One region of the Lysinibacillus sp. NPDC056220 genome, then DNA from elsewhere that is predicted to be linked to it. Evidence: riboswitches for the same ligand, from Rfam matches in the RefSeq annotation. Region 1 holds a riboswitch; the other holds the start of a gene.

The links. Region 1 has a riboswitch for S-adenosylmethionine ahead of ACOZBY_RS20265 (bifunctional homocysteine S-methyltransferase/methylenetetrahydrofolate reductase). Riboswitches for the same ligand answer to the same signal wherever they lie in the genome.
Region 2: linked by a shared signal. The riboswitch ahead of ACOZBY_RS13865 (YezD family protein) and the one ahead of ACOZBY_RS20265 (bifunctional homocysteine S-methyltransferase/methylenetetrahydrofolate reductase) in region 1 are both predicted to bind S-adenosylmethionine.

Annotation. Positions count from the first base shown of each region.
Region 1 is NZ_JBMOXD010000010.1:75,794-79,221, reverse strand. Features, by position in the region: gene ACOZBY_RS20265 (bifunctional homocysteine S-methyltransferase/methylenetetrahydrofolate reductase) at 1-1,834, opposite strand, end outside; SAM riboswitch class I at 1,924-2,023, opposite strand; gene ACOZBY_RS20260 (protoporphyrinogen oxidase) at 2,126-3,428, opposite strand, start outside.
Region 2 is NZ_JBMOXD010000003.1:730,618-734,045, forward strand. Features, by position in the region: gene ACOZBY_RS13850 (cold-shock protein) at 37-237, shown strand; gene ACOZBY_RS13855 (VOC family protein) at 342-1,127, opposite strand; gene ACOZBY_RS13860 (flavin reductase family protein) at 1,286-1,771, shown strand; gene ACOZBY_RS13865 (YezD family protein) at 1,855-2,010, opposite strand; SAM riboswitch class I at 2,080-2,175, opposite strand; gene ACOZBY_RS13870 (DUF418 domain-containing protein) at 2,343-3,428, opposite strand, start outside; gene ACOZBY_RS13875 (TetR/AcrR family transcriptional regulator) at 3,427-3,428, opposite strand, start outside.

The DNA of each region.
Region 1 (3,428 bases):
TTACCCCTTTTTTCTGTTCATCCAATTGCTCTATATATTTCATTAACTCTAATGTCACATCGTAGCGTAAAAATGGTGTAATGAGGTAAATTCCATTGAAATATTGCGCAGCCACTTCTACTAATTCCTTGGCAATTGCAATACCTTCAAGTGTGGCGCGTTCCTTATCTTCACCACATGCTTTCATTCTTGCTAAAGCATCTTCAGATAATTTAATACCTGGCACCTCATGATGTAAAAATTCAGCACTTTTATAACTCGTAACGGGCATAATACCAATATAAATCGGTGCTTGTAAATGCTTGGTTGCTTCATAAATTTCTATCATTTTTTCCTTCGTATACACAGGCTGTGAAATGAAGTAGTCTGCCCCATGCTCAATCTTTTTTTCTAAGCGTGCAACAGCACGATCTAAAACACGAACATTTGGGTTAAATGCAGCAGCCACAGAGAAATTTGCCTTTTTTCGGAGTGGTTTCCCTGAGAAAGAGACTCCCTCATTTAATTGTTTAATTAATTGGATAAGCTCCATCGAGGAGACATCATATACACTGGTGGCACCAGGAAAGTCTCCAACCTTCGTTGGGTCACCCGTAACAGCTAACACATCATGAATCCCTAATGCATTTAAGCCCATTAAATGCGATTGCAGGCCAATTAAATTACGATCTCGACAGGTAATATGAGTAAGAGGGCGTACACCATTCGTACTTTTCAATAAGGCACCCATTGCAATATTGCTAATACGTGGGGATGCCAATGAATTGTCTGCCATCATCACTACATCGGCACCTGCCTCATATAGTTGTTTGGCCCCTTCAAGAAATCCTTCTATTTCTAAGTGTCTAGGCGTATCCAACTCCACGATGACCGAGCGCTCACGTTTTACTTTTTCATGAAGTGGTTCATACTTAGCTGGCTCTGCATCACGAACAATCTCAATCTTTGCAGGTTTCGCATACTTTTCACTAACTGGTGATAGCTCCTCTAAATACTTCTTTGCGGCTGCAATATGCTTTGGTGTCGTACCACAACACCCCCCAATTAAGCGTACCCCTTGATCACGCAGCTCGACAGCAGCGCGACCAAAATAATCAGCCTCCGACTCATAAACAACACGCCCATCCTCTAAATCTAATAACGAAGCATTTGGATAGGCCGACATAAACGCCTTTTCTGGAAGTTCTACACCCTCAAAGGCTTGAATCGTATGATATGGACCTAGACGGCAATTGACACCTACTATATCTGCACCAAGAATCTCTAGCTCATGTAGTGCAATATTTAGAGACATACCATTTTGTAAAACACCAGGCTCATGCATAGATACTTGAGCAATTATCGGTATATTAGTTTTGGCGCGTAGCATTTTTAATGTTGCTGTTAATTCTTCAAAATCGTAATAGGTTTCGAGTAAAAGGCCATCTGGATTCCCTGCAAGTAGCACACTTGCCTGTTCTTCAACGGTCTTTAAAATGTCATTTAATGTGGCATCGCTTTTACGAATACCACGAATACCACCTATTGTTCCTAAAACAAATTGACCGCCATCTGCTGCTGCTCGCTTGGCAATAGTAATAGCTGCTTCATTAAATCGTTGGACACTCGATTCTAGTCCATAGCGAGCTAATTTAATGGCATTGGCACCGTATGTATTCGTTTGAATGATATCAGCACCAGCTGCAATGTACTCTCTATGAATCTTTTCAATTAATTCAGGTCTTTGAACATTCATTTCCTCATGGCAATACTCCAATCCATAGCCATACAACACTGTGCCTATTGCACCATCTGCCGTCAATACATGTGTTTTTAACCTTTCCAGCAATCCCATAAATCTAGCCTCTCTTCCTCTATCTCTGTATAATAAAAAGCCTTCTTTTATATAAAAAGAAGGCTTTAACGACTCATCATTATTGTTCCTTCTCATCTTCGACTCAACGGTCTTCTGGATTTAGCACCTGACAAAAAGTTGGTTGCTGAAGCTTCAATGGGCCAGTCCCTCTGCTTCTCTTGATAAGAATTATTAAGTATGAATTTTTTAAATAATTAAAAGAATCATATCGTTTACAGACGTATGAGTCAAGACTATTTCTCACAACAAAGAATTTTTCCGCTTAAAAACTTAAAGATTGGATAGTTCTTCCGCAAGCTCTTCACCAATTTTTTTCCCATTTTGAATGCAAGCACCAATACCTACTCCAAAATAAGAGCAACCTGCTATCGATAAATTCGGGTAGTTTTCATTTAGCTCTAGTAATAAGCCTTGCAGCGCTTCACGATGTGCTAAGTCATATTTAGGCATTTGATCAATCCACTTTGTAACATTCACAACGGTTGGTTTTTCATCGATTCCTAGGCTTTTTCGAACATCTTCTAAAGCAACCGCTGCCAATTCATCATCAGTCATATCACGTAACTGCTCATACGCCGGATTTATACTCTTATAGAATAGGCGCACAAGTAATTGATTGTTTTTCGATGTATGCTTCCACTTACGACTCGTCCAAGTTGCTGCATTACAAGTGACATCAGAATTATGAGATACAATATAGCCTGTACCATCCGCTGGTAAGTTTGCATCAGGCACATCAAAGCCCAGATAAATGGTAATAGCTGACGCTGTAGTAAACTGATTAAAATAATGTGTTAAGGAGTCGTCCTGCAATATACTTTGGACTGCCTCATTTGGTAGTGCTAGAACAACATAATCTGCCTCAATGTTTTGACCACTTGTTAAGGAAATCAAATAGTGGTTCTCCATTTTTTTGACCTGACTTGTGGCTACACCTTTAATGATGTCTACATCTGTTAATGTTTGCTCTAATCGCTCAATTAAAGAGGATAATCCATTTTGAAATGAAATAAATTTTTTATTAGCTGCTTTAACAAATTGCTCACGATTCGCATCAAAACCTTTTATGATACTTCCATATTCATTTTTATAGTCAATTAAATACGGTAAAGTGGAGGCAATAGAAAGCTGGTGTAAATCACCAGAATAGACACCTGCTAGAACTGGTGCAATTTGATTTTCCACTAGCTCTTCACCAAGGTAATAAGTTAGAAATTCCCCTATCGAGCTTTCTTTTGTAAAGCCTGCATTGGGTAAAGTTAAATCTTTTAAAGCTTCTTGTTTGGCCTGATCAGAGATAAGTGTGCTTTCTTCAAGTGATGCCACACTCATAGGTATACCGAAAGTAGAATCCGCTGGGATGGCGTGCAGCTCGTTATTTGTATAAATATAGGATATACCTGTTTCGTTGTAAACGAGATGATCTTCAAAATCTAGCTCCTGCACTAGCTCCATTACACCTTTATGGCGAGCTACAATAGAATCAGCACCAGTTTCCATAATAAAACCTTGTTCATAGGCTGAATATAATTTACCACCTAAATATGTATTTTTTTCTACGAGCACTAGCTGA
Region 2 (3,428 bases), on a different contig from region 1:
TTATTTTACTTTCAAGCGCATTGGAGGCGAATGCTTATGCAACAGGGGATCGTAAAGTGGTTCAATAATGAAAAGGGCTATGGCTTTATTGAATGTGATGATGGAGAAGATGTATTTGTACATTTTACGGGCATCCAGGAGGAAGGCTTCCGTACACTTGAAGAAGGTCAAAAGGTTTCATTTGATGTTGTGGAAGGCAATCGCGGCCCGCAAGCTTCAAATGTTGTAAAATTATAAGCTAGGAAACTGAAGGTGGATGAAATATTTAAAAATAGTTCAATCCGCTTTTTGACATGTTTACACATAAAAATCCACTTCAACGATTGAAGTGGATTTTTAATTTATCTATTAATCCAATAAAAAGCACCTGGACAAACTAATGTTTCCTTGGTTCTGTGTGGATCGTTCAATGTTACACCGATAGGCCCTTCTTTTAAATGCCCGAGCGTCATGCTAGATGCTGCCGCTTCCTCATAAAAATCCAAGCGCATATTCGGTAGCTGTAGAGACACAAACTGCTCATGCTGCACAAACTTGGGTAGCTGTAATACCTTCTGCCAAAGCTGCACCGTCTTCTCCACATCCCTGACATAAAACTGAATCGATTCCATGGTAATAGCTTGCGTTTCATCAATCGCGCCACTAGCTTTTAATTGAGCAAGACGTTTCTCATCTTCATCTGCCCATTCAATTAAGAATGGGAAATCCAATGCAAGGTCAGCCCTGCCAAAATGCAATAGCTTCCATTCGATTATCGTGCCATCTGGTCTTGTTCGACTACAAGCATCGGGACCATATACATCAAAGCCCAATGCACGCAATCGTTGACCCTCTTCTTCAATATTTTGGGTGCGCAAGGCAATTCGTGAAAATCCTTGGCGCTCATGATTACGTTTAAACGTATAATGTAGGGAATATGGGTACAGGGCCGCTTGCTCAAATAAATCACGATCATAAATAGCGATTTGTTCAATATAGCTTAAGCCAAAGTAGCTTAGCGTATTGTAAGTCCCCCACATCGTGTGTTGACCACCGTTCACTGTATGGACATTTCGTTTATTGAAGAAAACCTTTATATTTTCCGGAGATTCTACTTGATGTACCAGATGATCAAAATATAAAGTCATGGCAATTCCCCTTTCTTTCCCCCATTAGCTTTACCTAGATGTGTATTTGATTTAATATTTACTTAAGAAAAGGAGTTACTAGCTGGTATGAAAAAAAGTGCAATTTCCCTACTAACTCCGTTAACTAATTTATTACTCACTATAAAGAGGTGATTTGAATGACAGATCATGTAGCTGCTTTTAAATTGGCATTAGGTAACTATCCTACAGGTGTAACGGTTGTTACAGCATGTCATGAAACGAATCCAATTGGCTTAACCGTCAATTCTTTTGCATCTGTTTCCATTGACCCACTACTTATTTTATGGTCACTGGATAAAAAATCTCAGCTCCATCCTTATTTTATGGGTGCTGGAAAATTCGCTGTTAATATTTTAGCGAGTGATCAAGAGCATTTATGTACATTATTTGCAAGTAAAGTCCCAGATCGCTTTGCTCAGGCAAAATGGTCTACTTCATCATTTGGGCTACCGATTTTACATGATACAGCAGCTATTTTACAATGTAAATCATTTCAACAGATAGATGCTGGCGATCATACTATTTTTATTGGGCAAGTACTAGATATTACAAATTCTCAAAAGGAACCGCTTCTCTACCATCGCCGTCATATCGGTCAGATTCCAAAAAGCTTTTATAGCTAATTCTCATAAAAAAAGGGCCACTTGTAAGCAACGGAAACCATGCTTATTGGTGGCCTTTTCACATCGTTCATCTGAAATGATCTTTATTTCTTTTGTGGAAATCTCTGCTTTTCAAGCCTATTAATTTGAACAATTACCCCATCCTGAATCGTAATATGCACTTCACCAAATTCAAGATTTTGAATGGCCTTTGCAATAGCCTCTAATTTCTTATCTTCTACCTTTGTCGACTGAGCCATACGATACACCCCTTCTTTCTGATTCTTGTTGTACAAAAGAGGCCAATGCATCAAGCTAATTGATAGCCCCTCCTATCTCTCAGATACATCTGTTGGATTTGGCACCTATTTTTCCGGTTGCCGAGGCTTCATTGGGCCAGGTCCCTCCACCTCTCTCGATAAGAGTACTGCGTTTCTTGAAAATAATTCTATAATTCTGTTATACGATTGTCAATATAAAATATTAGAAAACCTAGCTGAATACTTTGTAATGTGTATTTTAGATTAGAAAACTGCCTATACCTAAAGTATTTTATGCCTAATCAGTAAGAAATAGATGGCTATCCACTAATTTATTTCGAACTCCATTTCCTCATCAAGGATTCAAGTGGACCGCGATGATGTTTAGCTCTCCACCAAACAGAAGCAAACACACATCCTAAAAAGTAACAGCAGGCATACAGCATGGAAAAAGCAAGCGTTTGATTCTCCAGCTTTTGGCAAACAATTAGTATCCCAATCCCTATAAAAACATGGCCAACATAATGGGTTAAAGACATTTGCCCGGTTAAGATGAAAGCTTCAATGACTTTATTTTTACATGTCTCTACAAGATAGATGGAGCCTACAATGAGGACAATAGCCGAAGCCGAATTAGATAGGACATACATCATATTTGGTGGAATCGGTCCCGTATCAAATAAATACAATGCACTCTCTACATCTAATAAATGGATGGTTGTTGTTATCTTAATAAATAATATTGAAAAAGTCTCAGTCAATATGACTAGCAATAAACCTGTCACTAGTAAGATTTTTCTTATAGTACGATTTGTTAAATCTAATGTGCCGATTAACATCCCCATCAGAAAGAAGCAAATCCAGGGGAATAGTGGGTGATAGCCATTAAACATCAAATTTCTTATAAATCCTGCTGGTGTCCAAAAATCAAGATACTCTAGTAAGACATATGTTGGATGCCAACCAGCAAGGTAATTAAATTGAATTTGAAGCCATTGTGAAAGGATGAGGATAGCACCTATGATGAAGATCATCATTTTCTTGGATTGCGCAATCAGACATGCGGCCACAAACATATACACGCCATAATAATGTAATATATCTCCTGTCCAGCCGATCACATATAATATTAGCCCAATCGTAAATAACAAAAACGACCTTTTCCATAAAGTAAGTCGATTCTGACGAAGAAGCAGTGGGTCCTTAGTCTCTCTAGCCTGACGAGTCATTAAAGCTATCCCTATTCCTGCTAACATGACAAATACGGCGGAAGCACGCCCCTCGAAAAGATTTTGTAAGGTAATCATCCATGCTGAACCATTCGTTGTAGAACCTGTTATGACTCCAAAATTTACAATGAACATCCCTAGCATGGCGAGAGCTCTTGCAAAATCAAGACCTTCAATGCGCCGATTGTT